DNA from 2 places in the Rubripirellula lacrimiformis genome. Region 2 is predicted to be linked to the other one. Evidence: riboswitches for the same ligand, from Rfam matches in the RefSeq annotation. Region 2 holds a riboswitch; the other holds the start of a gene.
The links. Region 2 has a riboswitch for cyclic di-GMP ahead of K227x_RS25045 (Flp family type IVb pilin). Riboswitches for the same ligand answer to the same signal wherever they lie in the genome.

Region 1 (16,517 bases), 240 kb from region 2:
AAGAAATGTTGGAAACCCGACTGCGCAGCAAGGGCGTCGATTTCTTGGCAGGCAACGCCAAGGAAGAAGGCATCAAAGAACTCGCCGGCGGCCTACAGTACAAAGTGCTGACGGCTGGCGACGGCGAATCCCCCGCAGCTACTGACACGGTCAAAGTCCACTACACCGGCAAGCTGATCAACGGCGAAGTCTTTGACAGCTCGGTCCGCCGCGGCGAACCAGCCACCTTCCGTGTCAATCAAGTCATCAAGGGATGGCAAATGGCTCTTCAAAAAATGAAGGTCGGCGACAAGTGGATGTTGTACATCCCGTCGGACTTGGCCTACGGCGAACGCGGGAGCCCCGGCGCAATCGGTCCTCACGAAGTCCTGATTTTCGAAGTCGAATTGCTGGAAATCCAGTAGTTCCTTCCAGGGCCTTCCCCCAACAATGTCGATCATCGCAATTCGTTGCGATGATCGATTTTTTATGCGCCGACGGTGCATGTGCCGAAGATCCAAACATCAGCCAATCCAACGGGCAAGCATTTCCTATACAGACGCGTTAGAATCGATTACTGCTGCGGTCTGCCTGTCCAATTTGCACACCCATCGACGGTACCCAGCGGACCAGTCGCAACCCCCGCCTCTATCGAAAAAGGTCTCTGATGAGCATCGCAACCGAATTTCAACTGCTGCCGGAAGTACAAGCGTTTCTCGATCGCGAATCGATCCCAGCCTTCGTTGGTGGCCGTGAACTGAAATCGCCCAGCGGCGAAACGATTGCGACGATCGACCCCGGGTCGGGGCAAACGCTCTCTCACATTCACGAACTGGATGCCGCATCCGTCGACCACGCCGTTGATGTTGCCAACGAAGCGTTTCCCGCTTGGTCCGCACTGTCGCATGACGAGCGCAGCAAGATCTTGCTGAAACTGGCCGATGCCGTCGAATCCCACAAACCGATCATCGCGCAGATCGAAGCGTTGGATGCTGGCAAGATCGAAGCCCAGGCGCAAGGCGACGTCCAAAACTTTGTCGATACGCTGCGTTACTTTGTCAAACTAAACGGCTCGGTTGAACTTCGCACAAAACGAGATGTGCCCGGCTTTGATGCCTGGACCTACAAACAACCCTGGGGCGCGTGTGCGTTCATCTTTCCGTGGAACTTCCCCTTCCTGTTGATCGGATGGGGCATCACCCCCGCGCTGGCCGCCGGGAATACCGTCGTGATCAAACCGGCCGAAGACACGTCTTTGTCGGCGCTATACCTGGCCGCATTGGCCAAGGAAGTCGGTGTTCCAGACGGGGTGATCAATGTCGTGACAGGCCGCGGAGCTACCGTCGGATCGGCGCTGACCCAAAACGCGGACATTAAACGCATGTCGTTCACCGGATCTCCCGAAGTCGGACGCATCGTGGGTGAAACCTGCGGTCGCAACCTGGTCCCGGTCAAACTGGAACTGGGCGGCAAGGGCGCAGCGGTTGTCTTTGACGATGTGGACGTCGAAGACACCGCCGAAAAGCTGGTCGGTGCGATCACGTTCCACTCGGGCCAAGTCTGCTGTGATGCGACTCGCTGGTTGATCCACGAAGACATCTACGACGAGTTTGTCGGGCACTGCATTGACCGCATGAAAAACATTCGCATCGGGCATCCACTGGACCCCAACAGTCAAATGGGCCCGGTCGTGAATCCCAAGCAATGCGAACGCGTATTGGGCTATGAAAAGAAGGGACAGGCCGAAGGCGCCGAGTGCATCTTCGGTGGCGGCCCCGCATCGGTCAGCGGATACACCGGCAACTACGTGAACCCAGCCCTGTTGGCCGGTACGCTAGACAATGTTGCCGCACGCGAAGAGATCTTTGGCCCTGTCGCTTACCTGGTCAAATTTTCGACCGAGGCGGAAGCGATCGAAATGGCCAACAACACCGACTACGGATTGGCCAATAGTGTTTGGACCAAGGACGACAAACGGGCGGCGCGAGTTGCCGAAGCCATGACGGCGGGCAACAGCTGGATCAACGCTCACAACGTCTTCGCCCAAGGTGTCCCCTACGGCGGCGTCAACAAGAGCGGCCTGGGTGGCGGAGTCCTATCGGCCGAAACCCTGATGGATTACTACCGCAGCACATCCGTCGTTCGCCCGCTGTAGTTGTTCACCGGCGCACCACTGTCCTGGGATTGCCAGGCCTGCATCGCCTGGCCCAGGACAGGTCGCCCGTCATTCGGTTCGCTCCGCCGCCACAACGATTCCCTTCAAGACGATATCACTATGCGTAATCTGGTTCATCCACGCGACGAAATCATGCAGACGATGGACCGAATCTATCGGTACCGGATGACGACCACGTCGGGCGGAAACTTGTCGATCCGCGACAACGAGGGGAACGTCTGGATTTCTCCCGCGCGAGTCGACAAAGGCAATCTGACGCGTGACGACATCGTCTGCGTTCGTGCCGACGGAACCGTGGATGGTAAACACCCACCGTCATCGGAATTCCCGTTTCACCGCGCCATCTATGCGGCTCGGCCAGACATTCAATCCATCGTGCACGCCCATCCGGTCGCCCTGGTCGCGTTCAGCATTTGTCGCCAAACGCCCAACACAAGACTGTTTCACCAAGCCCATAACGTGTGCGGAAAACTGGGCTTTGCACCCTATGCGTGCCCCGGCAGCGAAGCACTGGGAGAAAGCATTGCACAAACATTCGCAAGTGGTTGCGATAGCGTGATCCTAGAGAACCACGGGGTCGTCGTGGGTGGCGAATCGCTGCCGCGTGCGTTCGAACGATTCGAAGCGTTTGAATTTGCCGGCAAGACATTGGTCAAAGCCAACCAGTTGGGCAGCGTCCGATTCCTACAGGACAAACACCTGCAACAAGCGGCCGACCGAGCTGTCGATTTCGAATCCTTCGATCCGCCGGCCCCCACACCGAACGAACAAGAACTGCGAAAACAGTTGTGCGACTTCCTGCGTCGTGGCTGCCGCCAACGATTGCTGATCAGCACCGAGGGCAGCTTTTCGGCGCGAGTCGACAAGAAATCGTTCTTGATCACCCCCAGCCAAAAGGATCGCGAACTGCTGACCGTCGAAGACCTGGTCCTGGTCAGCGGCGATGGTCGCGAATCCGGAAAACTGGCTAGCCGTGCCGCCCGCGCCCACCAAGCCATCTACGCAGCGCACCCCGCGGTCAATGCAATCGTCTTCGCGCACCCCGTCAACGCGACCGCGTTCAGCGTCACCGATTCCACCTTCGACGTCCGCACGATCCCCGAAAGCTATGTCTTTTTGCGTGACGTCAAACGAGTGCCCTACGGCGTCCAATATCGCGACTACACCGAATTGGCGACCTACGTTTCCGAAGCATCCCCGGCTGCGATGCTAGAAAACGACGGCGTGATCGTGACCGGCCGTAGCGTGCTGGACACGTTCGATCGTTTGGAGGTCTTGGAATCCACTGCCGAGGCGGTGATCAATGCCAAGGCGATCGGAGAAATCCAAACGATGCCAGAGGCCGTCATCGACGAACTGCGGCGCGAGTTCAACTTAAGCTAAAACCTACTTCAAACAGTCGGTCAGCTTCTGACACGCCATCCCGTTCAGCAGTTGTGCTAGTTCGGGATCGTACCGGTGACCCTCGTCCCGCATGAATGCGTGCTCACCGTTGAATTCATGCCAAGTGAAACAGGTCTCCGCCGCCGTCATCGCATCGTAGACCAGACGGCGTCCTTTTAGCGGGACATGAGGATCTTGGCGGCCCCAGATCATCATCATTTCGGCTTGGATATCACGGACCCTGGCCAACGAATCGTCGCCCGTTCCCAAACTGCCTTTGTGAATGTCCGTGGCGTAAAAGCAGATCCCAGCTTTCACTTCTGGATTCATCGCGGCACGAAATGCCAAGTGGCCGCCTAAACAGATCCCGACGGTTCCGATTTGGCCGGTGCAGTCCGGATCATTTCCGAGATATTCGATGACCGCACGAGCATCGGCGTCGTATTGAGCGACGGTCTTTGTGATCTTCAGTTCGTTGCCGCGTTCGGTACCTTCCCGATCGTAGGCAAACGCTTCGCCGGGTTCGGTGAATTCATGGTAGACATCGGGCACCGCAACGACAAACCCATGCCCTGCGATCATCGCCGCAGTGCGCGCGATCGGGGCCGTCATCTGGTAGATCTCGGAATACAGGATCACGCCCGGAAACGCTCCTGCTGCATCGGGGCGAAACAAATGAGTCCGCATGGGTCCGGATGGCGTATCAATATCCACCGGCAAAACGGGCTGAATGCGCATCGCAACGCCTTTTGAATCGGGTCATCGAGTGAAACGGGCCGGCTAGACAACGCCGCCCGCATCACTGTTGTAACGACCCCGATTCCCCTCGTGTTGCTCCAGCACCGCAGCCCCCTCCATCGGCCAGGCGGCGAAGGCCCGTCGATTGCCTATCTGGCGTGGCTCAAGCTAGGCGATATCAGGTTGGCTTGCATCCCGACCGGTGCAACCGCAGGGCTAGCAATTGCCGACTCGGTCTTGCGACGACAACCAAAGAACCCGCGTTGTTGGATCAAGTTAGCGACTTCTGCGGGAACGTGACTGACCCATTCCGGATCACCCTTCTGGATCTGCAGCAGCACCTCGCGAGAGAATGTCGCCAAGCACTCGGGACTGTAATTCCCCAGCTGTTCGATTTCTCCCTTGTCGACCAAGTACTGGTACAAACTACGCAGCTCCGGTGCAACTTCAAGATTCTCGACCGTCTTCAGAACGCCGGTTTCACGATCCAGCAACGGATAGATGTACAGTTTCAAATCGTTCTTGAACAAGCGCCCAAACGATTCCAGAATGCCACCATCCAGCTTGGTGTAGTACTTTTCGTCGAACAGTTCGATCAGGCTAGCAGCCCCCATGGTGATCCCGATCTTCTTCTTCGTGTGCCGGGACAGATAGGCGGCCAAACGATAGTATTCAAAGTAGTCGGATATCAGCACCGTCAATCCAGATGCGGCCAAGACATCCACACGTTCTAGAAAATCTCGCAGGTCGATGTCACCATTGACGCGAAGATTTCGCATCGTGATCTCGGCCAATGTCACCACTTCGTCGGCGTTGACGTCGGCTTCCTGCTGGAACTTCTCCTGAGCGGCTTTGATCATGTCCAAGTTGACGTTGGTCAGCGGACGAAAGCTGCCTCGTTCGACCAAAATGGGCTTCTTGTACAACACTTCCGACGGCTGCAAAACTTCGCCATTGGCCGAGAACATCGCAGCACTGCTGAGTCCTAGCTGGACCAATCGCAAACTCATCACGCGATTGTCGACGTGCCGGAAAGCGATCCCCGAAAACTCGATCATATCGATCTCGATTCGGCGAGTACTGAGGTTATCCAGCAGCGATTCGATCAACTGATCGGGTTCGTGATTCAGGAAGAATGCACCGTATAGCAAGTTGACGCCGACGATCCCAAGCGCCTCTTGCTGCAACGCATTCTCGGTATCCAACATGCGAACATGAATGATGATTTGGCTGTCTTCGTCCCGCGGGTGCGCCTGGAATCGAATCCCCATCCATCCATGACAATCGTTGGTGCCATGAAAGTTGCGGGCTGATACCGTGTCGGCAAAAGCAAAGAACGCCGTCGTATCACCACGACTCTCTCGCAACCGTTCCAAGTTCAACGCATGTTCGCGGTCCAACATGTCTTGCAGTCGTTGGCGGCAGACGTATCGATCGCACTGGCCATAGATCGCATCGCTGACCGACATGTCGTAGGCCGACATGCTTTTGGCGATCGTCCCGGCAGCAGCACCGACTCGAAAGAACCAACGCACCACTTCTTGGCCCGCGCCGATTTCGGCAAACGATCCGTAACGACGCGCGTCCAAGTTGACTGCGAGCGCCTTGCGTTCTGTATTTGGTCGTTCGATTCCCATGCCTACTCTGCCCAGTGTTACCCATGAATTAGTTCAATAGACTTGTATGGGTTACGTAGAAGTTCGGGGACGCCGAAATCTGACGCATTCCATCGACGCCCGGCCCACCAAGATCCCCTTGTCGGCACAACCGGAACGACCATCCCGAGAAACGCCCGCAGGCAATCACCGGAACTGCCGTAGTGGGATTCGCCAGAATCGCACGATGGCAACCCGACGGTCACGAATTTGGACGAATTCCACGACGACGCAGGTTTGATCGTTGTCAGGACGGACTCGTGGCCTCGTCCCCCACGCCACACATTTCCCGTCCGCTTCGATGCCCCCACCGAACATTGATTGGGTGGATGAAGTTTGCCCAGCGGCACCGTTCGTCCGATTCCATTGCCGAACGCTTCGGCATCGACACGAGATCTCCGCCGGCACTTCGGCCGACTGAAATTTCAAAGTCGCACGGACAATGGATATCGGGAAGTACGTCGTTGCGTCGATCGACGGTTCGTTGATCCAGGACATGGAACCGGTCGCCAGAATTGGCTGGTCCATTGAGGTGTATTTTGGGGAACGTCCTGCCGCGGACTGAACGTTCGCAGCACCGCCTTCGCAATTCCAGTCGTCCCACCGCAAGTCTCCGCCGGGGATGGATCGTCGATCCGAAGGCTGCCGCCCGGTTTGCAGTGGCAACTTATTTCGCCCTTTTCCTTGACGCCCCTTCGTATGTGACACATCCTTCATTTGGATGCAAGTCACACGGCACCCTGCACGGGGAATCGGTGCGCCAATTCAAATCTCCCTCCCCTGGGACTCTGAACGGGTCTTCCGAAAACGGCAAACCAACCGCGAGGCTGGGACGCAAAGCCACGGATCTCTTCGAGATCGCCGGGCTACCGAAGAAGCTTATCACCCTATCAACCATCAGCTGTTCGTCGTCGCACTCCGCTCGGATGCGCAGCGGCCAATTGCAGGAGAGTCCCATGCACCCAGCCCGCATCCTCGTCGCGGATGACAGCCGCACCATTCGGGCGGTCGTCTATCGATCGTTGGCCGAAGCTGGTTTCGATGTCATTTTGGCGTGCGACGGCGCCGAAGCCATTCAACTGGCCAGGCGAGAGCGACCGCATCTGGTCATCTTGGACATCCAGATGCCCGAAATCGATGGCTATGCCGCATGCGAAGAGATTCTGGCCCTGGAGAATCGAATGGAATCGCTGCCCATCATCTTCTTGACCAAAGAAAACGCAAAGCACCTCGATACGTTGGGCAATGAACTGGGCGCCTATCTACCGAAGCCGGTTTGCGAAGAAACGCTGCTGTCCACCGTTCGCACTTTGCTTGATCGTCGGCCCGTATCGCATTCTTGTTAACAAGCGTCCATGGTTTTCGACCCCACCTCTGCTGCCCCCATCAACGAGCGCGAAGATTTCATGCCGACACCGTTGCCACCCATCCCAACCAGCAACGAACCCATGAATGGACTGCAAACGGAGCTGGCGGATTTTGTGAATCGAACACGCCGACGACTTCAATCCATCGCTGAAACGATCGTCGACTGCAGTGCGGACGTCCCCAGGAATCAGCAACAGACCACTGCAATCGCAAGCGAAACGACACCAGCACGCGAACCACAGCAAACCACCGATCATCCGTTGCCAACGATCGACGCAGCCACCAGCCAAGAACCGCCGACACCATCGCTTCCCATTCCAGAGATCGAACCCGCAGTCGACGAAAACGATCCGTTGGAACGACTAAGCGCTATCAAAATCCGGCTCGCCAAACAGATCGAATCGAGCCGCTGATCCCTTCGCCGCTGACACGGCACCGATCGAATTGAACCATGCAAGCAACCGAAACCATTTCGAACCTACCGAACGCGTCGTCGGACGTTGGATCGGCATACGACAAACACTGCGTCTTTCGCAGCGGTGCGTCGTGGTTCTCCGTACCAGCGGTAGCGGTGCGTGAGATTGCGATCATGCCCGACCTGGTCCGCGTACCAAGTTGCCCATCATCGCTTGACGGAATCTGCCATCTGCGAAGCGAGTTCATTCCGGTCGTCTCGATTCATTCACTGCTGGAACATCACGAAGACGACGACACCACGGGCCACGAAAAGCTAGTGGTTTTGCCGTGCGGTTCGGGACTCGGTTCTTGGGCCCTGCGAATCGCCGAGGCCGCGTCGCTGGTGTCACTAGAAACACTCGGCACTTCCGAATGCCCGACAACCGCCGCAAGCCAGACGTCGATCGTGGCGACAGCGATGTATCGGGATCAAATCGTGCTGGTTCTAGATCCGAACAGTCTCTACCGCGAAGTTCGGATTGCACTGGAAGATTTCTGGAACGATGCGAAGAAGCCCGTTCTAAGTTCCGTCGACAGAGACTCATTTCGCCCGAACTTGGGGATCGAAAGATGAAAACCCGGACTCTTCTTCTTGCGACGCACGTCATCGCAACCGCAGTGGCAGCAACGATCTTGGTCGCTGCATTTCAAACCGAATCCACACCAATCATCATCGCTGCGGTCACCATTTCCGCAGCAACCACGATGGCGATTTCGTGGTACGCAGCGACCCGGATCCGAACGGGATTGTCCGTTTTGGAAGCCGTTGTTTCAGACAATGAGGCGTCGCGAAACCTGGTCGTCGGGCTGGCGGAGTTTGACCAAGCGGCCACCCGGATCGGCAGCGATGCCGCACGCTGGGAAGGGGTTGCAGCTGACACGCGATCCCAGGCTCGCGAGTTCAAAGCGATGATGCTGATGCTAAACCGACGCGGAACCGGCAATCAGCCATCCAGCACCCAGCTAAGGGACTTGTTGACCGGACTAGGAAGCTCGCTGCATTCGCACCTGGAGCTGATCGAACGCAGCCATTCAGAGATTCAACAAGCAGCGGAAGCGATCACCGACGGCTCCGAATCGCAAGGACACGCGATCGTTAAGACCACCAGCTACGTCGAGCAATTGGCATCAACCATCGACTCGGTATCCGTCAATGCAACCTCGGCAAAGAATGCCATTCAAAGCAACGGACAATCTGCCACCACCGCACTTCGGCTTGTCCAACAACTCGACGACGGCATGAATCGAGTCCAAAAAGGATTTCACTCCTGCGAACAGAAGCTGCGCGGCCTTTGTGATCCGTCGCGACAAATCAGCGAGATCGTCGCAACCATCACCGAGATCACAGCCAAGACCGACTTGTTGGCGCTGAACGCCTCGATCGAATCGATCCGCGCCGGCGAACTTGGAAGTGGCTTTGCGATCGTCGCCGAAGAGGTTCGGAAATTGGCCGAACAAACATCGGACGCCACCAGAGAGATCACCAGCCTGATCGATTCGATGCAACTGGTAACGCAGGAATCGATCCGCGGAATCGAGAATGAACGCAGCGAAATCGAAATGGCGACCGAGAACGCATCCGCGGTGAAGAACGCGTTGGAAGAAATTCATGACGCGACCAAGCGAGATGCGACGCACGTGATGCAAATTGCGACGTCGTCCAATCAACAGCTTCAAATTGCACAAGACGTGGTGCTGGCGGTCGAGCAAATTTCGAAAATCGCCAAGGCCAACCGTGGCGGCGCCGACAGCATCGGCTGGACGATCAAAACGCTCGCAAACGCGACCCCTGAATTCAGCGGTGCCATCGATCGACTGAGAAGCTGTTCGACGGACTCGCCCCCCGAAACGGGTCGCAGCGACGATCGCCCGGCACCGATCAACGCGTTGGACATTCCAAACACAACGTCCGGTCTGGCTTCGGTGTGCTAGGTGATATCAAAAATGTACCCAAACACAACCACACCCGATCCGTCGCTACAAAGTGACCGACTGACCACGCAAGAGTCGCGAGACTTGTTGAGCGAGGTTTGGCAAGCCGCTGAAAACGCGTCTCAACAATCGTTGGTCGACTTCGTTGAAATGGTCAGTCAGGTACTGGAACTTCAAGAACGATCGGCTGACAGCGATGCGGCCAGCGATCTTGCGTGCTTCATTGATCGCTGTATCACCGAGATTCGATCGGCGATGGAAACCGAAATGCCTTCGCCGGATCAATTGGATTCGCTGAAATCCGAGGCGATCCAGCGTTGGGGGGACCAATGGATCGATGACAGTGAATTTGATATCGAACAGACTGGATTCGACGACAATCTTTGGGAAGAAAGCGACAACGACGACCAGGACACCGATGCGAACATCGTAGCCCCCAGTGCCGACGATATCGCGTCGATGCTAAGTCAATTGAACCTCGCGACGGCCCAACCCGTAGACGAACCAGAGCCGAACGCCCCGCCCCCGCTGGCCAACCCCACCAAGCTTGCCGATGCACCGGTTCACGCCCCGACGTCGAATCGCCAGGAAATCGTTCCCGTCGCCGCCCCCGTGGCCAAATCGACGCCGATCACCATTGCATCGCTTGATCCCGAGCTGAAAGAGGCGTTTTTGGACGACGCGTCGAGTTGCTTAGCATCCATGGAAGCAGCCCTGTTGCAGCTGGAATCGGATCCGAAACACGCAGTATCGCTCAACCAAATCTGCCGTGAATTGCACACGTTGAAGGGAGCTTCGGCGAGCGTTGGATTGACCGAATTGGCGGAACAACTGCACGGCATCGAGGATCGCCTGCACGAGGATGAAACCGCAGGTCGAACTCCTAGTTTTGATTCGCTGCTACAGAACGTCGATTCCATTCGAGGACAAATCACTGGAAATGATCGCGATCTGACGGACACGCCATCGCAACCCAGTGTGCCGAAACAGTCCGACGACGCGGATTCACATCACGTGTCGCCGCCCAACATGTCATTTGACGATGGACCGATCGATGACGAGTCGGTGCGGGTGAAGTCATCCCAGTTGAATCGTTTGATGGACATGCTGGCCGAGCTTGTGATGCTCCGCAATCGCCGCGAGACCGAAGTGACGCAGTTGCAAGACGTCTATCACGAATTGATCGGCAGCGCTGCAAAGATGCGAACGATCGGTCACGAGGGGCACGGCAGCACCAGCAGTTCGCTGCAACTTTCCGAAGTCGCCAACGACGTCATCGAAGTGGCTCAGAACGTTCGCGAATGCGCCCGCCCCGTCGCGGAAGGGAACGTCGCAGTTTCGCAATTCATCCGTCAATTCCGCAAGGAACTGGTCGAACTTCGGCGAACGCCTATCTCTGGCCTGTTCCGACGACTGCAACGCGTTGTTCGCGACGCGGCCCATGCCGAATCCAAACAGGTACGTTTAGTACTCGTCGGCGAAGACGCTGGCATCGAACGATCATTGCAACAACGGCTTTACGAACCGCTGCTGCACATTGTCCGCAACTGCGTCTGTCACGGCATTGAATCGGCGCTGGATCGCGAGCGACTTGGAAAACCCTCGGCAGGAACGATCACGTTGGAGGCCACTTCCGGCCCCGATCTGTTCACGATCGAAATCCGCGACGACGGAGCCGGTTTGGATTACGACGGCATTCGCCGCCGCGGGATCGATTCGGGACTGCTGGAAGCCAACCAGAGCGTCACTGAAAAAGAGCTCGCACAACTGATCTTTCAACCCGGCTTTTCCACGCGACAAACCGCCAACCAGGTCGCCGGCCGTGGCGTGGGAATGGATGTGGTTTCGGCGACGCTGCAACGCATGCGAGGATGGCTGGAAATTGATTCGCAGCCGCAGCAGGGCACACGCATCCGCATGAGCTTCCCGCTTCCGTCCGTGATCCAGCATGCGATGGTGTTCCGATCGGCCGACCAACTTTTCGCGTTGCCGATGCAGTCAGTCCACACCGCCGGTGGCAACGACTCGAATTCGGTATCGATTGAATTTTCCAAGTTGTTGGATGGATACAAACCAGCACTAAGTGGACCGCGACACGCAATCGTGTTGGCCTGCGGCGAGGATCATTCCGGATCGCCGGGATCCGGCCGCCAACGCGTCACGCTGATCGTTGATGAGATCGTTGGTCCAGAGGAAGTCGTTGTCCGTCCGTTGCCAGCCATCTTGAAAAAGCACCCGTTCTGCACGGGCGCAACACTTTCAGGGATGGGACAGACCGTCCTTCTCCTGGATGCTCGGCGAGTGGTCGAGTCACAAAGTCGACCAATCCGTTCGCCCAGTCAGACGCTTGTACAAAACTGCGTGGCATCGGATCCCCGTCCTCCGGAACCGAAATCGGAGGCCCGTCCACGCGTCTTGGTCGTGGATGATTCGATCAGTGCCCGCAAACGAGTGGTTCGATCGCTGCAGCGTTACACCGTGGACATCGTCGAAGCGTCCAACGGGCGTGAGGCACTGCAACTGCTAAAGACCCAACGTTTCGCCGCCGTGTTCAGCGATATGGAGATGCCACACATCAGCGGCATGGATCTTCTGGCTGAAATCAACTCGCGTGCAGGTTCCGATGCACCGCCGGTCATCATCATTAGCAGTCGAAGCGAGAACGAATTCACCGATCGCGCCAAACAGCTTGGCGCGAACAACTACTTGATCAAACCGCTCGCTGACGAATCGCTGGACCAAGCAATCGTCGGAATCGAGTCCCTGAAACATCTGCAACCTACACCACCAAAACATTCCCAAGCGAACGGAGAGAACCAATGAGCGACAAAACGGTACTTGTGATTGACGACAGCGCAACGATTCGGAAGCTGGTCGATACACACCTGACGCCCGCCGGCTATCGCGTCATCTTGGCGCCCAACGCCGAAGACGGATTGCAGTTCGCTTCGGAAGTAAATCCTGACTTGATCCTTTTGGATCACCAGTTGCCAGGCACCACCGGCTACCAGGTGTGTTGCCAATTGGTGGAAAATCCCCAGCTTTGCAAAATCCCTGTCGTTGTGAGTTCAACGCTGCGAAAGAAAGCGTACGCAGAGTACATCGACTTGGACAACGTCGTCGACATGTTGCCCAAGCCATATACCGAGGAACTGCTGTTAACGACGGTAGCCAATGCGATTCAAACCGGCGTCATGGTTGTTTCGTCGCAATCCGGTGGCAGCGCAGTCCCCGAAGTCATTGAACAATTGGATGACGCGGGATTGGCCGGATCGTTCGCCTGTTTCGGACTTCGCGAAATCGTCGACTTCCTGAACAACGGGCGAAAGGCTGGCGTTCTGGAAATTGAAGCCGATCGCACCCGCATTCGATTCCACCTCGATCGCGGTCGCATCCAGGGTGTTTATGCATCGGGAATCGATCCCAACCAGATCGACCGGATGGTGGCCCGACTGCCACAATCACTGGCTAACTTAGCACCAGTTTTCAAGATGACGATTGGGGGACGAAGCTGTGCGGAACTGGACGGATTTGTTCAACTGCTGGACCAAAAGGTGCTCGATCCGCGTCTGATGACAAAGATGCTTCGATTTCAAGCGGCGATGTTGGTCCAATTCGCCTTCACGAATCCGTTGTCCGCGTTCCGATTCGAAGCCGGCCACAGCGAAAACTCGCTCCACAAGAACCTGCCGCTCGACATCAGCTTGCTCGCTCTTTTGGTCGAAGCAGCCATGCACGACGATGATGACGACACGCATGATCGGGCGCCCCAGAATATGGTCTACGTCCGCCGCGCCATCCGTGGCCAAAACCTGGATCGTGCCGGTCTATCCGCACGCCACATGAAGGTATTGAACCTTCTGGCAGAACCAAAGAGCGCCGACGATTTGTCGCAAACGCTAGGCTGGAATCCTGATGAAGTCCGACAAGTCTTGACCGGGTTCACACTCGCCGAACTGGTCGAATCTCGCACCCAGAATGTCGCCGGTTCCTTCGTCGTTTTCGAACCGCAAGCCGACGCTGCTCAGTCGCTTCGAACCTCACTGGAAGAATCCGACAATCGCTATACCGGGAAAGTCGTTCGCGACAAACTTGCTCTGCAATTGGTGCTGAAACGAACCGTGCCCCATACGCTGGTATTTGCAGGCGACGACCAAGCGACATGCCTGCTGATGAAGCAGCTTTTTGCGACCAAGAATCCCAAGGCTGCGAAAATCAAACGAGTCGCATTGATCTCAGCAGATCCGCACTCGCAAAACATCGACTGGAACGAATCTCTCGGATTTACCCCCGACGAAACGCTCCGTCGCCCCGCCACTGCCGAACTTTTGTTTCGAGTCATGGATCGGATTCATGACGACAGCGACACCGCATCATCGGTGTTGCCCAACATTCCGATCCCGTCCGAAGTTCAGAATGCACCTGTTGCACTCACCGCAGGAGCCGAAGCATGATCGACCGAGCAACCCAAAACAGAACCATCCGGTTGACCGCGACCCACGAATTGGGATCCACAGAACACCATGATCTGAAACAAGACCAAAGCGTGTTCGTCGGATCATCGTCGAATTGCGGCTTCCGACTTGTCGGTAACGATTTGTCAGAAATCCACTGCCACATTGGGATCGAAGACGGCAAGCTGATGGTTCAAGACTGGATGTCCAGCCAGGGAACCCGCGTCAACGGCGAATTGATCTCGGCACAAGTCGAGATCCAGCCAGACGACATCGTCCAGATCGGCAAATACGAAATCTCATTCTCTTCCATTGGGTCGAATTCTTACGCAACTGCCCCGATCGCCAAGGTCACCGCTGAACCTCCGCCACCGGTGGTTGCAACGCCCGCTGTTGAAACATCTGTTGTTGAAACATCTGTTGTTGAAACATCTGTTGATCGGCAGATCCAGCAGCAATCACCCGCGGCGCTACCAGCAGAGTCTTCGTCCAACAGCGACACGACGATGGACGTGCCGGATGACGAAACCCCCAATTCGTTTGATTTTGATGACGACTTTTTCAAGATCGACGAAGAGGAGACCTACGACCGAGAAACGGTCGCTTTGCTTCACGCCGAAATCGAAGAACTGCAGGCCGCTCTTGCCCAGCGGGATGCGGAACGTTCGTGCGAACGCTGCGACCAACGCATGGAGGACGACATCCATGACCCCTTGGTCGATGGATCGGACGAAGTTCTGCAACGGATGCAAGACCTGATCGATGAAGCGAACCGCAGCGACGAACACGTTTCGATACTCGAAGAAAGTTTGCACGCAGCCGAGGATGCAAACCGAACCGGCCAAGAAGAACGAAGGCAACTAGAAGCCTGGGTGGCCGACATCGAAAAGCGAATTGGTCAACGCGAAGACGAACACGCCGCCGAAGTCGATGCACTGCGTCAACGCCTGGAAGAATCCACCGAGCAACAGCAACGACTACAACGTCAACTGCGGCAAGCGGCCACCGGTGGGAACGCACCCAAGCACTACGAGGAAACACTGGAACAACTGCAGGCGACCAACAAGTCGCTGCAGGATTCATTGGCCGAGACCCAGAAAGAACGGACTTCTCTCGAGCAACGCATCGAAACACTTTCGGACGTCCAGGAAATTTCGCTGCGAGAGGAACGAGCAAGCATTGCCAAAGAACAGGCGAAGCTTTCTCGAATGCGATTCGAAATCACCAGCAAACTTGCCGAAGTCGAAGACTTGCCGAAAGTGGAAAACCCCGCCGATCGGGAAACAAGCAATCGAATCCAAGCCCTTCGACAACACCTGCGTGAAATTCACGAACAAGAGAAGTCCGAGGAAAAGGAAGTGTCGTTGACCAGTCGTCTTGCCAAACTTTGGCATCGAGTCGAGTACTGATCATGGTTCCGCCAACAGCAACCGAACCCGATGACGCAGCCCGATGCGAAGTCCATTCCGTGCCCCCAATCGGAGACCAATCATTGATCGTCAACGATGATGGATCCGCAAACGATGCTGTGATTGCGTCGTTGCAAGGCGTCGTTAGCGACGTCGACGATTTCATGTCTTCCTGGTTGGAACGGTTATCCCAATCCGACGTATTGTGCCAGAATCCGCTCACGACGGACCAACGACTGCGTGAACGTATCGAGAGGTTCGAGCGAGAGAAATCACGTTGGGAGGACAAACGGAGGTGCCAGGAACGGGAAATTCACCAGAAACTGGATCAACTTTCCGATGCATGGCTCCGTCTCGAATCAGAGCAACGTAGGTTTTTGCAGACAAAAGGCTCGCGCCACCCAATCGCTGTCGCCAACAACGCGGCAATCGATGACGGTGTCGAGAAGAATCCAGTGCCGATCAGTGGTAAGCAAAGCGTGAACGAGCAGGTCTCGTCACCACGTTCTGTCGAAGCAACGGCCAGTGAAGCTCGCGAGTCTGCTGTTCTGCAATTCCAACGTTTGAGGCAGGAAATCGAATTCAATCGGCCAAGTTCAGGTGCTGCTCCTTTAGGCACTCCATGAACGGCAACAAGGATTCGACCTGCACGTCACCCATGTTTCGTGGAGATCCAAATTGTCGCTCGCTTCTCTCTTGACCGATGCCATCGGCATATGGAAGCCACGTGCATCGAGCGACGTTGCAAGTCGATTTCCCGATGTTGCAGACGCTCCCCCGGATACGCGAAGGCTGATTCGCAACCGTCGCTACTGTTGCGTATTGACGAACAAAGATGACCTGCCCTTTGATGACGTATCGTTATCATTCGCTTGGCAAGCACTGCAACACGACATGGCAATGGTTCCCGGCGGCGACGTCCAACAAGTCTGTGATTCCATCATCGCCACCAACGCCGGCTTCGAGA
Region 2 (16,517 bases):
GCGTCCAGTTCGATATCGCGTTGCAGTACAGCACCGAGTACACCGAAAACGTTCAGTCCTACGTCAACAATATCCATACCAAGGAAGGCGGAACGCACGTTTCCGGATTCCGTAGTGGACTGACCCGGACGCTGAATAACTACGGCAAGAAAGAAAACCTGTTCAAGGGCGTGGCGCCCGGCGGTGACGATTTCCGTGAAGGCATCACCGCGGTGATCAGTGTTCGCGTCCCCGAACCCCAGTTCGAAGGCCAAACGAAGACCAAGTTGGGCAACGGCGAAGTCGACGGCATCATCAGCGGTGCTGTGGGCGAACAGATGGCCAAGTACATGGAAGAAAACCCTCGCGTTGCGTTGACGATCGTACGCAAGGGCATGTTGGCGGCCGAAGCGCGCGAAGCGGCACGCAAGGCAAAAGACCTGCTTCGGAAACGAAAGGACGCACTTTCCGGTGGCGGACTTCCGGGCAAACTTCGCGACTGTATCAGCAAGAACCCCGACGTCTGCGAACTGTACTTGGTGGAAGGTGATTCGGCCGGTGGATCGGCCGAAGGTGGCCGGATGCGCGAGTATCAGGCGATCTTGCCGCTTCGCGGTAAGATCATCAACGCCTACAAGAGCCGCGAAGCCAAGGTGTTAGAGAACACCGAAGTCCAGTCGATGATCCAAGCGATTGGCACCGGGATCGGCGCCGACCAAGATTTGACCAAACGGCGTTACAACAAGATCGTCATCATGACGGATGCCGACGTCGACGGCAGCCACATTCGGACGCTGTTGTTGTGTTTCTTCTATCGTCAGATGTACGAACTGGTCGCTCGCGGCCACGTCTACGTCGCTCAGCCCCCCTTGTTCCGCGTCCAGCAGGGCAAAAATCGGTATTACATCCAAACCGATGGCGAGATGAAGACTCAGTTGTTGGAACGAGGTTTGTCGGACACCGTGTTCGAAGCGGAGGATGGTCGCCGCGTCGAAGGCGAAAAAATGCGAGAGTTGTGTACTTCCTTGGCATCCATGGAAGACGCGGTCGTGGCCCTGGAACAACGCGGCATCAGCCTGCGGATCCACGCGATGCGTTACGACCCGGTCGCCGAAAAACTGCCGGCTCTGTTGCTGACCCACGGCAACGAAGAGCATTGGTTCATGACCCAAGACGCGGTCGAAGAATTCCTGAACCAACGTGGACTGACGTTGGAGATCGAAGAGGAAGAGGACGAAGTCATCGAAGTCGAGGGCGAAGCCAGCGAAACGCCAGCGGAACCGAAGATTGTGACGCCACCGGATAACCTGGCTCACTTGGCCGAACTGCACGAGGTTCGGACCATCAACAGTGGTCTGAAAGATCTGCAGGTGCTTGGGTTCAGTATCGATGACCTGATCCCGGCCGAGCGTACCGGTTCAACGACCGCTCGATTCGAACTGGTTCGCGGCGAAGACATCCGGCGTCCACTGGAAGACCTGCGAGGCCTATTGCCCGAAGTGCGTGCGGCCGGTGAAAAAGGTCTGCAAGTGACTCGCTTTAAAGGGCTGGGCGAAATGAACGCCGAAGAACTTCGCGAAACGACGCTGGATCCCGCCAACCGAACGCTGTTGAAGGTCAATCTGACCGATGCCGGTGCGGCTGACGAAATGTTCCGCTTGCTGATGGGCGACAAAGTCGAACCACGCCGCGAGTTCATCGAAACGCACGCATTGGACGTCCGCAACCTGGATGTCTAAAGGTGGACATCTAAACGTGGGTGCCTAGACGATCGGAGGCCGCGGTTGGATATCGCGGTCTCGATCATGTCGGGTGATATCGGTTGGCTCGATTGATTCGTCTGGAGAGGCATGCGGTTTGCCGCGAAGCAAACTCGCTTGGCGGTGTCCAATCGGCAACCGATGCAATCGATCGAGGCACCATCTGTGATGACGATGGCAAACCGATGTGCCGCTCTCTATGGTGAACCGAAGTTTCCCGGGTTCGTTCTAGGCGATTCTTGTAGGCGATTCCAGGGATAGGCCCGTCGTCGGCCCCGATCGCATTTTCGGTCGCAGGCCCCCCGCTACGCTTTGTCGATTGAGTGAGCCGTGATCGCGTGAGCGGCCGGGAATCCCCCCCCAAGCCCGTGGGCCTCGCGGCCAGCGGATCACCAATTGCCGTTGAAAGTTCGACTCAATCGACAAACCGTCTAGGAATACGACGAGTCCAACGGGCTGCCGGTTCCTAGCCGTTTGCTTGCCCGTCTGTTGCCGAGCCTTCCATCGTTACGCAATTCCATCGCTACGCACTTCGATCGCTACGCAATTCGATCGTTACGCGAGTCCGTCGGTGCGGGCGCACGCCTGTACTGATGCACGCCTTGGACCGGTACAGCCGATTATCCGGTTCATCTTGATGTCTGGATCGCAAACTTGACGCAATCGCGACGTTTTCTGTTTTTCCAGCCGTGGCCGATCGGGGCTGTGTCGGAACACCGGCCGAAGATAGGACGTTTGGGGGGATGGATCGGCGGCGATTCGCCATTGGGACTGTCCTGGCCGGCACAACCGTCACAGCCGCGCCCAATTCCTGATCGTTAAGGTTTCCGCGACCAGAGTTTTTTGACAGTCGCGTTTTGTGTCATAGGTTTCCTGTAGAAGTGAGCGGATCGGTGTTCGATCTGCTGCCGAAGGGAAGTCAATCACAAGTGGTGTTTGAGGGAACTTCGGTCAGCCTTGCTTTCCATGACAAAGGCAACCCGTTTGAGAAGGCGGGGCGCAAAGCTATCGGGTCCGTGGGTCTCACGAGCAATCGTGTCGACCTCAGGAATGCCGGGCTGCCAAGGGAATGGTCGTCACTATGTGGCGGCTGAAGCCAAGGCGTGTCGGACGAAAGTCGAAAGACGGGGCTGCCCCTAAACCGGTTGCGTTTGATTAATCGCATCCATTTAAGTCGTCGTCGCATATCGCAATTGTGATATGCCTCTCACTCGCGAGATTTTTGAGATGAAGAACTTCACCGAAAGCATTGTTAACTTCCTGAAAGAAGAAGATGGCCCGACTGCAGTCGAGTACGCCGTCATGTTGGCACTGATCGTCGTCGTTTGCTTGGCTTCGGTCGGTACTATCGGTACCAACGCCAACGCCAAGTTCGAAGCTGTCGGCACCGCGATCGGCAACTAGTTGCCGTTGGCTGACTTTCGAGCCAGCCCACCAAGATATCTCGTCGCGAAACGGTGCGGGTCTGTTTAGGGCTCGCACCGTCGCGCCGGGATGCTTTGCGTTCTGATCCGAACGAAGCTCTCGTTTGCACCGGTCAGAATTGGTTCAGAACATCAGACGCAATCGCGTCGTGGCCCGCAATCCACACCAAAGCGGGAGAAAAGATCGATGAATTATCCACTGCTACCTGCTGATGCAGCCGCCTACGCCTGGCAATTGTCCTGCTGTCTCGTGACGCTTTTGTTCGCGATGTTCAGTTGGATGATCGGTCCACGCTAAAGCTGATCCGATGGCATGCCCATCTGATCCAACCCAAACACCCACCGATTCACCGTCGACCATTGTTTTCATGGCACGTTGACTTGAACGCTTGCCAGCGAAAATGGCACTCACGACGGGCCTACCGCACGCACGGCCTCACACCAATTTCACGGGGATACAGAGATGACCACCTTAATGAACGGCATTGCCGAAAACTGGACCGTTTGGTTCGTCACCATCGTTCTGGTGGTTGCCGCTGTGATTGATGGCAAGATTTTGAAAGTTCCGAACTGGTTGACCTTCCCATTCATCATGATGGGCTGGGTTCACTGGACGCTGCAGGGCGGATTCGGCACCGACGGTTTGTTGTACAGCCTGTTGGGCACATTCGTCGGAATGATGTTGTTGCTAGTGCTGCGAAACGTTGGCGGCATGGGTGCCGGTGACGTGAAACTGCTGGCCGGCGTCGGTGCTTGGCTCGGTGCGGTGGTCACCTTGTACGCATTTGCCGCGACCGCAATCGTCGGTGGCATCATGGCCGCTGTGATGATCTGGCGATCAGGCGAATGGGAAAAGCACTTTGCGATGGCCCACAAGATCCTGCACGAATGGAAAACCGTTCGTAAGCCCAAGGCACTCGCCGCGATCGCTCGCGAGCGTAAGCCAACGATGTACCTGTTGCCGTACGGCATCCCGATGGCAATCGGATCGATTTTCTACTTTGCCATCGCTGGAATGCTGGTTTAGGCCACGGGAAAACGCTCGACACGGTCGTGGAACATTCCTCGATCGTGTTGTCAAGAACTAACGATTACGTGGGGTCGCGCGGTTGCGTAGACCCCACGGGTCGTATCAGTAGTGCCTCAGGGAACGCAACGGTTACAGGGAAAGGTCCTGCCGCACCGAACAACTACCTTAGCCGACCATTTCCGTCCCTCGTTTGAGGAACGTTTGCTGCGGCACTATCAACGGTCCGCAACTCAAAGACCACAAAGTTGTCATGCGAAAATCCCTTTACCTATTGATCGCTCTGGTTTGTGGAACCGTTGCTACGGTTCTGGCCAATCAGTGGCTTAAGGCACAAGCCAGCAGCGCGGGTGGCGGCAGCATGACCGAAATCTTCGTCGCGACGGCGGCCATCGACATTGGCGAAGCGATCACGGCCGAACGTGTTCGCTTGGAACAATGGCCATCTGACCGCATCCCGCAGGGATCCAGCGGCGACTTCGAAGTGCTGAAGGGCAAGTACGCCAAGCAGCGTTTCTATGTTGGCGAAGCGATCATGCCCGTCAAATTGATGGACGAAAACTGGACCACGGTTCCTAAGGGATACCGGGTCGTCGCTTTGAAGGCCACGGACGTTTCGATCGCGAACCTGATCCAACCGGGCGACCGGGTCGACGTGCTGGCCTACTTTACCAAGAGCGACTTGATCCCCCAAAGCATGAGCAAAACCGTGCTGATGGGTGTGCGAGTGTACGCATTGGACGGCGACACAGAGCGTCGTGCCGGCGAAGACAAGAACAAAAACCTACGAAACATTCAGTTGCTGATCCATGAAAAGGACACCGACGCTTGGCAGTACGCCCAAGAATTAGGGAACGTCCGATTGAGTCTGGGCAGCGATGCTGACTACAGCACCGAAGATGGGTCCAACCAAGCCGGGAAAGAGTTCTTGGCATGGTTGGAAGATCATCGTGCAGCACAAGAACAAGCCGAGTTGCTGAAAGAACGCGAACGACGCGCCATGGAAGCCAGCCGGAACACTCGGCCCGAAGCCGTCGCCGTCAAAAAGCGTGACGAGAATGGTTTCGCCATGTTCAAGATGTCCGAAGGACGGATGATCGAATATTGGATCGTGCCTGGCAAATTGCCTGTACGAGTTGGCGAAGTCGGTGACACGACCGAAACCGAAACCGTCCTCGATGCCGTTGACCCGGTCGATGCCGATGCGACCGCCGAAGAAGATTCCAGCGCCTACCTGACCGGACAAGACAGTCCGTTCTACCAGCCGCCTAGTGGCCCGAGTACGACCACCAACTGATTGAGCCCCGTCAGGGTCGCCGCCACGGCATTGTGCTGAGTCGACGATAACCTATTACAATTCACTATCGTTACCCACTGAAACCGTTGATGATTTGCCATCTGTGCAGGATCGGCAAGTGATCTACCGTCGGAAGGATTCGACTTAGGTTTCGCAAGGATGCTTTTGCAATGGAAATGAAACGATCGACGGCAAGGTCATTCGCCGCCATCCTCATGCTTGCTGTCGCTGCTAGCGTCAGCCCGGGTAGCGCGTTTGCTCAAGGGAATCCGGTGCGACTCGCATCGGATACTTCGGCGGTAAACCGAAATATCTCGCAATCGGTCGAACGTCTGGAAATGCTCGTCAAGAGCAGCCGTATCCTCACCTTGGAAGATCGGATTCCAAAGTTCCAAGTGCACAACGAAGGCATCTTGGGCGCCACGCCGATTTCGCAAAACCAAGTTCAGATCTTTGCGAAGGCGCCCGGCACGACTCAACTAAACCTTTGGGATACCAACGACAAACTGTACACGGTTGACGTCACCGTCATGCCCGATGCACGGGAAGTCGAAGGCATCCTGGCGATGCAGTTGCCACTTGCATCCTTGAAAGTGCTGCCGATCAACAACAGTGCCATCATCTCGGGATCGGTGACCAACGTTGATGAAGTTGACCGTGCGGTTGCCATCGTCGAACAATTCTATCCCACCGTGGTCAACAACATCCGTGTGGTCGGTGTCCAGCAAATCCTGCTGCACACGCAGATCATGGAAGTCTCGCGAACGAAACTTCGCGACCTGGGGATCGACTGGGGAAGCTTTACTGAAAATGGTTTCTTCTATTCGTCGCCTGGTAGTCTGGTCGACTTGGGTCAAAGCACCACCGGCGGTCTGCTGCCGTCCACCGAAGGCGTGCTGAACAGTACCAACCGATTGTTTGCCAGTGGTGGCGACTTCACCGCCATGATCGCTGCCCTGCGGCGTCAAGACTTGATCAAGTTCCTGGCCGAACCCACCGTGGTTGCAACGCACGGTCGCCCAGCACGTTTCAATGTCGGTGGTAAAGTGCCTTACCTGGTTCCGTCCGGAAACGGCTCGATCACCGTCCAGTACGAAGAGTACGGCACGGCAGTCGATTTCTTGCCCTTCGTGGTTGGACCGGGACGTGTTCGATTGGAAGTCCGCCCCGAAGTCTCGGAACCGGATGCGTCCAACGGGATCACGGCCAGCGGCGTTTCGGTCACCGCATTCCGTTCACGCTATGTCGAAACCGCGGTTGAACTGCAAGCCGGACAGACGTTCGCGATTGCTGGTTTGCTGCAGAGCCGAACGGAATCGGTCACACGGGCCACACCGCTGTTGGGCGAACTGCCGTTCATCGGAACCATGTTCCGCCGTGTTCGCGAAGAACGCAACGATATCGAACTGTTGATCACCGTGACGCCTGAATTTGTCAGTGCCATGGATGCTCATGAAGTGCCACCCGGCGGACCTGGTTTGAATACGACCTCGCCCACCGACAGCGAACTGTTCCTGAAGGGACACATCGAAGTGCCTAACAATCTGATGCAAGACTGCAACTACCCCGGGCAAGGTGGCTACAGCACAGGCAATGGATACGGTTCGGGCATCCAGCCCAACGAAATTCACGGTGGCGTCGTGCTGCCACCGGGTGCGATTGTACCGGGGCAACAGCCGGTTCAGGTCGGCGATGGGGTCACCATCAGTGCACCCGAATAAACCTTGTCGCTGTCCAAGGGCTAGCCGGATGGCTAGTCCGCAGCCGACCAACCTTTGCTTCATTGCACCCACCTGTCGTTCGAATAATCCCATCGGTCACCCGCTATGAGTAACGTTCTAAGAATCGCGCTGGTCGATCCCAGTGACGGATCACGCGAAGCCCTGAAGGGTAAACTTCTGGGCATGGATACGATCTGGCTAGAAGCCGACTGTTCTCGTTACGAGTTCTTTCCGGACGTCATTGAACAGACGGCGCCCGATGTTGGTGTGATCACGTTGGATTCGAATCCTGAAAAGGCAATCGAGCTGATTCAGCGACTGGCAACCTCGGCTCCCGACACGGCGATCTTGGCAGCCAGCGAACAGACCGATGGTCAGTTGATCCTGCGTACGATGCGAGCCGGTGCACGCGAATTTTTGACGTTGCCGCTATCCAGCGACGACCTTGACGAAGCGCTGCGACGTGTCAGTCAGATGAAGTTCGGATCGGCCGATGCGGGCGGACGTAGCTGCGAAGTGTATGCGATTGCAGGTGCAACCGGCGGTGTTGGGTCGACCAGTACGGCCGTCAATTTGGGATGCGTTCTAGCATCGGAACCACAAAACAGTGTTGCTCTGTTGGATTTGGACCTTGCGCTCGGCGACGCCGACGTGTTCTTGGATTCGATTCCCGACTACACCTTGGCCGACGTCGTCCAGAACATTTCTCGCCTGGACATTCAGCTGCTGAAACGATCGTTGACCAAGCACAGCAGCGGTCTGTACCTGTTGCCGCGACCGGTCGAACTACAAGACACACTATCGATTACCGACGATAGCATTCGCAAAGTCATCGGGTTGCTGAAGGCATCGTTCACGCACCTGATCATCGACTTGTCGAAGACCTATAGCAGTGTCGATATGGCGGCCATCGAAAGCGCGACTCGCGTCGTGCTGGTCACCCAGTTGGACCTGCCCTGTTTGCGCAATGTTGTGCGTTTGATGATGGGATTCGAAGAAATCGATGACCTGCACAACAAAGTCGAAATCGTGGTCAACCGCGCCGGACTGGAAACCGGACAAATCAGTCTGAAGAAAGCAAAAGAAACACTGGGACGTGAAATCTTTGCGCTGCTTCCGAACGATTACCGCACCATGGTCGAAGTCCGCAACAACGGGGTCCCGTTGATCGTGCAGGCACCCAAGGCGGCGATCACTCAAGGCATTCGCGAACTGGCCGAAAAGCTGGAAAAGGGTTCCTCGCCCGCAGCCGAGGCTGGCGAAGAACCAGCCAAGGCGAGCGAGAGCAAATGGAAAAAGTTCTGGCCCGGCGTCAAGCAGTAACCCGAGGTGGGCCGTGGCAGCCCCGAAACCTTACTTGGAAACGGGTTTGCCACCGCCGTCTTCGATCCACCGGACCAACGTGCGAACCATCACACCGGTGGCCCCTGCGTCTCGCTTCGGTTTTGCGGAATCGGCGAACGCCGGACCGGCAATGTCGATATGGACCCAGGGCACGTCGCCGACGAAGTTTTCTAGGAACTTTGCGGCCGTGATGGCGCCGCCCCAGCGGCCTTCGCCAACGTTCTTGATGTCCGCAATCTTGCTTTTGACTTTCTCGTTGTACAGTTCCAACATCGGCAACTGCCAAACCGGTTCGCCCTCTTCGGCGGCAGCGGCTTCGACGGTTCGGCAAAGTTCAACATCGTTGGGCATCAGGCCAGCGACTTCGTTTCCCAAAGCGACCATGCAGGCCCCCGTCAAAGTGGCTAGGTCGACCATGGAACGCGGCGAGTGCTGGATCGCGACGTCCAGGGTGTCCGCCAAAACGACTCGACCCTCGGCGTCGGTGTTGCGGATTTCGATCGTCTTTCCGCTACGCGTTTCAATCACGTCGCCCAACTTGTAACAGTTGCTGCTGACCATGTTCTCGGCCAAGCCGCACAGGCCGATCACGTTTTGCTTGACGCCTAGTTTGGCGATCGCCCGCATCACGCCCACCACGGTTGCTGCACCGGCCATGTCGCATTTCATGTCGATCATGCCGTCGCTAGGTTTCAGCGACAGTCCGCCACTGTCAAACGTGACTCCCTTGCCGACCAAGGCGATCGGTGCTTCGTCGCCACCGCCGTTGTGTTTCAGGATGACCAGTCGTGGTTTGGCTGCGGATCCCTTGCCCACCGCCATGATCGCTCGGCACCCTTCGGCCTCTAGTTTGGCTTCGTCCCAGATTTCGATCTGCAGACCCGAGTCATCCGCGATGCGGGTTGCGGCTGCGGCGAAGCTTTCGGGATAGACCATCGCCGGCGGCTCGTTGACCAAACGACGAGTGTGGTTGATCGATGTCCCGATCACTTCGCCACGACGGATCGATGCTTGTTCGATGCCCGCAAAGGCAATGGCGACGGGGACTTTCGCGGTCGGTTCGGCTTGATAGATGGCTTGGCCTTCGCATCCCGCGATCGATCCGGCAACCAGCGAATCATGCACCGAATCGGACATCGATTCTGCGAGCGCGATCACGACTCGTTTGCGATGCCGATCCGACAGATGACGAATCGCGGCCGACGCAAAATCAAAGGCATCGGCACGGCAGATCGGTTTGTTGCCCAGCCCGACGACTAGCAACATGGTGGGCCCGGTCGAAAGCGGTGACGCAATCAGACTCATCTCGCCCTTTTTGCTCCTCAACTGCTGTTTTTCGACCAACCCCGTCAGCCAATGGTCGGTTCGTTTGTCCAGTTCCACCATCAACGGCGACGCGTTGTCAGTGCCAGACAAGCCAACCACCAAAACATCCGCGTCTTCGCCGAGCGGATCGGTGGAAAGTGTCAATTGGGGCGAAGGAAGCGGCAAGCTTTCAAGCATTCGATTGCGTGGGGTTGGGTTGAGATTCAGGACGGCAACGCAATCATCCGAACGATGCGGTGCCTGTAGGAACCGGGTTAGTTTAGCGCTCGGTTGGCGGTTATCCTAGCCACCGGCCAACTTCCGCCGTTACGCTCGGTTTTGGTCCTCCGCCCCCCTGCAATCCGCCCCCATCACCCCCTTGGCCCCCGTGAAGCACCGCAGTACCCGAGACGTTGTCGAAGACCTGCGCCGTGATGGTCGATTGATCGAGGTCACCGACGAAGTTGACCCGCACCTCGAAATGGCCGAGATCCAGCGCCGAGTCTATGCCCGCGGCGGCCCCGGGTTGTTGTTCTCTCGTGTCCGCGGGACCCGTTTCCCCGCAGCGTCCAATCTGTTCGGATCCTTGGACCAGGCTAGGTACCTGTTTCGTGACACGTTGGAATCGGTGCGTCGTTTGATTGAGGTCAAACTGGATCCGTCGGTGTTGCCGAAACATCCGCTTCGCTATGCCGGCGTGCCGATGACGGCGCTTCGCATGTTGCCTCGGTCGGTGCGCAGCGGCGCCGTCCAAGCGAACCAGTGTCAGATATCGGACCTGCCGCCGATCCAATCGTGGCCCGACGACGGTGGCGCGTTCGTGACGCTGCCCCAGGTGCTGAGCGACGATCCGACCGCCGCGGGGGAATCCCAGCAAACCCGGTTGATGCGAGCCAACCTGGGGATGTACCGAATCCAGCTCAGCGGGAATCAGTACGTGCCCGACCGCGAAATTGGATTGCACTACCAGATCCACCGTGGCATCGGTGTCCATCACCGGGCGGCGCTGGATCGTGATCAGCCGCTGCGGGTTTGCATCACGGTGGGTGGTTCACCGGCAATGTCGTTGGCGGCCGTGATGCCGCTGCCCGAAGGATTGACCGAGTTGACGTTTGGGGGAGCCCTATCGGGACGACGGATCCGAATGGTCCGTGGTTCGCATGCACCGGTGTATGCCGATGCCGACTTTGCGATCATCGGTACGATCGATCCCAGCCGCACCAAACCGGAGGGCCCGTTTGGTGATCACCTGGGGTACTACAGTCTGCAGCATCCATTCCCAATGATGTCCGTCGAAAAAGTGTGGCACCGCGACGACGCGATTTGGCCGTTCACCGTGGTCGGGCGCCCGCCGCAAGAAGACACGACGTTCGGGCAGTTGATCCATGAATTGACCGACCCGATCATTCCCACCGTTATCCCCGGGGTCAAAGCGGTTCATGCGGTCGATGCCGCCGGTGTGCACCCGTTGCTGTTGGCGATTGGTAGCGAGCGTTACATGCCCTACATCCAACGCAGCGAACCCCAGGAATTGTTGACACAGGCCAATGCGATCCTGGGCAACGGCCAACTATCGCTGGCCAAGTTCCTGTGGATCACCGATGACCCGGACCAGACGCTGAAGATCCACGACGAAGCCGCATTTTTTCACCACATGCTAAGCCGAGTCGATTGGCGGCGTGATCTGCATTTTCAAACGCGAACGACGATCGATACTTTGGACTACAGCGGCAGCGGTTTCAACCAAGGATCCAAAGTCGTGATCGCCGCAACCGGACCGCCCGTCCGCACACTTGGCGACACCGTGCCAAGCGATCTGAGGCTGCCCGATGGGTTTCGCAATCCTCGTGTCGTGATCCCTGGCATTTTGGCGATCGAAGCACCCCCGTGCCGCACCGAGGAAGATCGACGCCAGCTGGCAACTTTTGCATCGACCTGTGATTCGGGACCGGGGCTGGATTCATTCCCCTTGATCACGTTGGTCGACGACAGCCAGTTTGCGGCCAGTCATTTTCGCAATTGGCTTTGGACCACATTCACTCGCAGCAACCCGGCCATCGACCTGGATGGGATCGGTGCTGGTACGGAATACAAACATTGGGGTTGCCGAGGCTCGCTCGTCATCGATGCGCGAATCAAACCGCATCATGCCCCGCCATTGATCGAGGATCCGCAGGTGACAGCGAAGGTCGACGCGCGGGCGACACGTGGCGACGCACTGGCAAAGTTTCTGTAGGCTGCCAATGCTCGCCTGCAACCGATACAAACATTTCGTAGCGGAAGTCGTCAAGACTTTCGATTGAATCCAGTTTCCAATTTCGGCGTTAGCCGTTTGAGCGGTAGCGGCCTGCTGATTTCGTGAGCCGACGCGTAAGCGGAGGATTCAACGTCGCCACTCGCTTACGCGCCGGGTTGTGATTCCAATGCTACTTTCTCGGCAACGACTAAGTCAGCAGGCCGATCGCCTCGATTCGTGGGTGACGAAACCGGGGCTATCGCCCAACGGCTCATTCAATGGACAAGCTATTGGCGAGTTCCGCTACGAACAACGCTCCAACGGCTACCGCCGAAATTGGAACCTGGATTCGATCGGCAGGCCACAATCGTTGCTGTCGACCGACTTCCGAAATCGACTCTCCCGGTAACTCGCTACATTAGGAATCATGACAAGTTTATTCGAGACCTTTGGTGTTCCCGACCCCGTGGCGCTGGTGACCGGCAGCGGTGCGCCGCGCGTCGGGCGAGCGATTGCCCGGCATTTGGCAAGTCTGGGATGTCGTCTGGCCCTGCATGCCAACACCTCGGTCGATCAAGCCCAGCAGGTCGCCGATGAACTGCGTCAGCAACACGCCCTGGACGTCATCGTCACGCAAGGTGCACTGGACGATGACGGCGTCGCCGAGTCGCTGGTCGACCAGACTGGCGACCACTTTGGACGACTGGATATCTTGGTCAACAGCGCCGCGATATGGCGACCCACGCCGCTGGCCGACGTTACCGCCGCCGAGATGCGAAGGTACTTTGAAATCAACACCATTGCGTCGTTCTTGTGTGCGCGTGCCGCTGGCATGATCATGGCCAAACAAGATCGTGGCGGATCGATCATCAACATCGGTGACTGGGCAACCGGTCGACCGTACTTGGATCACGCCGCGTACTTTCCTAGCAAGGGAGCGGTCGAGGTGATGACGCGATCGCTGGCCGTCGAACTGTCTCAGTTGAACCGTGGAATCCGAGTCAATTGCATCCAACCAGGGCCCGTGCTGTTGGACGATTCGGTGTCGGACAACAAGCGTGGCAAGATTGCTGAAAGCACGTTGGTCGGCCGAGTCGGAACGCCGCAGAATGTGGCGCACGCCGTTCAATTCCTCTGCGAGAATGATTTCGTCAACGGCGTCTGTCTGCCGGTCGACGGTGGACGTGGCATCTACGCCCCCGATGGCATGCAAGTCGGTATGAATACAGGTTAGGCACCCAACGCTTTTCCTCTGAGCACACAAACAATTTCGGCCGCGGCACACCTCGCTAGCAATCGATGAAACCGGTGCCTCCGGTCCCTCGCGGGCTGCGGCCGAGCGGACCGTTACCGCATGGATGGCCCGGTTTGTTCTGGCGCGATGATCGCTGTTCTACTGCTGACCACGGTCTCATCCTCGATTGGTTTCGTTCAACTTGGTAATTTTTAGGTTGCTTTATCGTTTTCAGTGCAACCTTTTCGCCGTGACCGCCACTACGTAAGGTCGCCGGAGGGACCGGTGATCGTCGTCGTGGTACGGAAAACAGTCGAATGGAACAACCACTAGCGCCGGGAATCGCCGATCGCCTCCGGCGGAGTGAATCGAAAGCGGTCGAATCCGTTGTCGATGCCTTTCATGCGCCGATCTATCGATACTTGGTATGCCGTGGCTCCACCGCATCGGAAGCTGAAGAACTGACGTCCGAGGTTTTTTTTCAAATCCTCAAGAACATTTCGAGCTTTCGCGGTGGTGACGATCAGGTGCGTGCATTCGTGTTCTCGACGGCAAGGCACGTTCGCGCCAATAGTTATCGAATGCGATCACGCAGTGCGCGTACGATGGATCGCGCAATGGCGATCGCCGACTCTCAGGCTTCACCAATGGAGCGATTGTTGGCCGACGAACGCCAAGCAAAGGTCGTCGAGGCGATTGGACAACTCAACGAAGTGGCGAGGGAAATCATTGTGCTGCGTTTCGTCGAAGGTCTTTCAATGATTGAAATTGCAACGATCTGCGGAATGCCCATGGGGACCGTCAAAAGTCACCTTTACCGTGCAAAACAAGAATTGAAACAGGAATTATCTGATTCGGAGCCACATAAATGAACAACGAAAAGTTGGACGGGAACGACGATCAGTACCTTCGTGATGCGCTTCGTACAGTCCGAGAAATGGAAATTCCATCCAAACTCAAAGCCAATGTTCTTGCTGCGGCACTGGATGGGTTAGCCAGTTCAGAATTGATCCGACCGATTGATTCCGCAGACACAAGATCACAACGGTTTAGGTTGCCAGCAGCGATTGCCGCGTCTCTTCTGGTTGGCATCGGTCTCGGGTGGACTTTGCGAGGGGGAACAAGCCAATCTGTGGGTGAGGTTCAGGTGCGATCGAAATCGCTGCCCTCTATGCCCGCTTCTGTCTGGCCCGCCAACGCGACCAGCAATGTGGACTACCAGGATAACCGTTCAGGGAAGTTCGCTTTTACCGAAGAGACCTATCTGTGTGGGATAGGGCGAATTCAGTCCAGCTCGAAATACCAAACTTGGGAAGAAACGCAATGAATGTGACATGGCATCTAGTCTTGATGATGGCACTCTCGATCATGACTGGTCATTCCGCTTCAGCCGACGACACTCCATCGAAGGATGGGAACATTCGCTATGCCGAACTGCGAGTTGAGCTCCGTTCATGGATACGTGGCGAGGAGAGGAAGACTCTTCGAATGCACAGTTCAAGCACTTGTAGTAACGGAGGATCCGTTGGAACTGGGGTTGGCGGCGAAAGCGGATTCAACGTGACTGTTCGCTGCATTCCCGATCTAGATCGGATTGCCGCCGAAGTTTCGATCAGTCCGTCAAAGGCCAATAAGACACTTCAAGCAAGTGAGTTGGTTGTCGACATGTCAAACATGCGTACGAGTTACCTTTTGGTTTCCAAGGACGAAGATAACCGATCTTATGTCTTGTCCATTGAACCAGAAGTCATTGAGGAAAAGCCGCCCAAAGCGTTCACTATCGAAGACCTGTTGCCGTTCGACTGGGATTTCCCCCAGAGCCCCGTCGTTCTGAACGACGAGATCTACGTTGGACGGATTGGAATGAGCGGCGGATCGCTGGTGGGGATAGCCATCGCTGGCATCGCCGATCTGAAATTTTCATTGCGACAGTTGAAGGATGCCGAGCCGACCGGGGTGCTGCAGCACGGCACATTGACCATCAAGACGAAGAACGACGTCATTGTCATTTCAGGAGTCCGTAACGGTGCAAACAAACTTACCTTGCAAGGGCCGTACAAGGTGTGGGTCCGATCGACTGGCGAAAACGTTTCCAACGATGAATACAAACGACTGATGAACTCTCAGCTCGACGCGATTCAAAAGCGGAAGGCTGAGGGCGACGCGTCCATTACCGATGAAGCCATCGAGCGAATCAAGAGCTTCGTCAACGAAGGTCGCCCAATGCTGATCGGTTCAAGTGCCAGGGATGTTCGCGACAGTGATCTGGTGAAATGAATTGCAGTGCAGCTATTGTGGATCGACCAAACTTGCTGCACCGCCACCATCCGCAGTTCGTGTGTCGTCGAAAAGTGTCAACGCCGATGTTCTGATCGGCAAAACATCGCCTCCGGAATGAAGCACCTACGGCGACGAATTCACCGTGGGACCGGAATGGGAAATTCGGACCGGAATGATTCGTAGACTCCATCGATCGATTTGGCGTTGGTGGGAAGCATGCCTAGGATGGATCGGCACCCGGGTTGGATGCGACCGTAATCGGGACGGCCAAGTGCGTCTGCGCCGGACGCGGTCGCCATCCGCAGGACGTCTGCTGGCGGTAGGTCCGTGCGATGGCGAAGCAGGTGTTGCACTTCGCCCCACAGATTCAGGTCGGGATTGCTGGCCCGCGAATCGGTTCCCAGTGCAACCAAGACGCCGGCCTGCAAAAGCCGATCTACCGGGTGCGGTGGGTAGTCGAAAAAGGCGTGCGTCCGGGGGCAGTAGACCACGGACAGGTTGCTGTGTTGGGCGATTCGCTGGATCTCCCGATCACCAAAGTCATTGGCATGCACCAATAACCCACGGCTGGATCGGGACAGTTCGTCGATCAACCATTCCAGCGGTCGATCGTCCCAGGGGAATAGGTCCGCATTCCAAACGCCCATGGCGGCCAGCGCATCGGCAAACGGTCCGGTGCCGGCAGTCAACAGTTCACGTTCGGCCGGGGATTCGGCAACATGCATTGCCAATGGGCGACCGGATTTTGCCGACGCGTCCACGCATCGCGTGATCATTTCGCGGGGCGTCGAATAGGGCGCGTGCGGGCTGTAGCCGAACCCGTCATCGCAGGCCAGGTGGTCCTGGGCAGCTTTCCAGCGTGCGTCGCTACGCGGCCGGGACAGACCTAGGACTTCCGCAAACGAAACGA

Region 1: linked by a shared signal. The riboswitch ahead of K227x_RS25755 (response regulator) and the one ahead of K227x_RS25045 (Flp family type IVb pilin) in region 2 are both predicted to bind cyclic di-GMP.

The regions. Positions count from the first base shown of each region.
Region 1 covers NZ_CP036525.1:7,386,205-7,402,721, forward strand. Annotated here, with positions in the region: gene K227x_RS25730 (FKBP-type peptidyl-prolyl cis-trans isomerase) at 1-404, shown strand, start outside; gene K227x_RS25735 (aldehyde dehydrogenase family protein) at 647-2,134, shown strand; gene K227x_RS25740 (class II aldolase/adducin family protein) at 2,255-3,538, shown strand; gene K227x_RS25745 (dienelactone hydrolase family protein) at 3,542-4,276, opposite strand; gene K227x_RS25750 (TonB-dependent receptor) at 4,426-5,913, opposite strand; cyclic di-GMP riboswitch class I at 6,731-6,805, shown strand; gene K227x_RS25755 (response regulator) at 6,888-7,277, shown strand; gene K227x_RS25760 (hypothetical protein) at 7,380-7,712, shown strand; gene K227x_RS25765 (chemotaxis protein CheW) at 7,751-8,329, shown strand; gene K227x_RS25770 (methyl-accepting chemotaxis protein) at 8,326-9,687, shown strand; gene K227x_RS25775 (hybrid sensor histidine kinase/response regulator) at 9,700-12,510, shown strand; gene K227x_RS25780 (response regulator) at 12,507-14,141, shown strand; gene K227x_RS25785 (FHA domain-containing protein) at 14,138-15,550, shown strand; gene K227x_RS25790 (hypothetical protein) at 15,553-16,176, shown strand; gene K227x_RS25795 (formylglycine-generating enzyme family protein) at 16,373-16,517, shown strand, end outside.
Region 2 covers NZ_CP036525.1:7,149,698-7,166,214, reverse strand. Annotated here, with positions in the region: gene K227x_RS25050 (DNA gyrase subunit B) at 1-1,718, shown strand, start outside; cyclic di-GMP riboswitch class I at 2,704-2,805, shown strand; gene K227x_RS25045 (Flp family type IVb pilin) at 2,967-3,143, shown strand; gene K227x_RS25040 (A24 family peptidase) at 3,627-4,190, shown strand; gene cpaB (Flp pilus assembly protein CpaB) at 4,444-5,487, shown strand; gene K227x_RS25030 (type II and III secretion system protein family protein) at 5,658-7,208, shown strand; gene K227x_RS25025 (AAA family ATPase) at 7,314-8,531, shown strand; gene K227x_RS25020 (leucyl aminopeptidase) at 8,562-10,055, opposite strand; gene K227x_RS25015 (UbiD family decarboxylase) at 10,246-12,093, shown strand; gene K227x_RS25010 (SDR family NAD(P)-dependent oxidoreductase) at 12,521-13,327, shown strand; gene K227x_RS25005 (RNA polymerase sigma factor) at 13,645-14,199, shown strand; gene K227x_RS25000 (hypothetical protein) at 14,196-14,654, shown strand; gene K227x_RS24995 (hypothetical protein) at 14,888-15,604, shown strand; gene K227x_RS24990 (amidohydrolase family protein) at 15,745-16,517, opposite strand, start outside.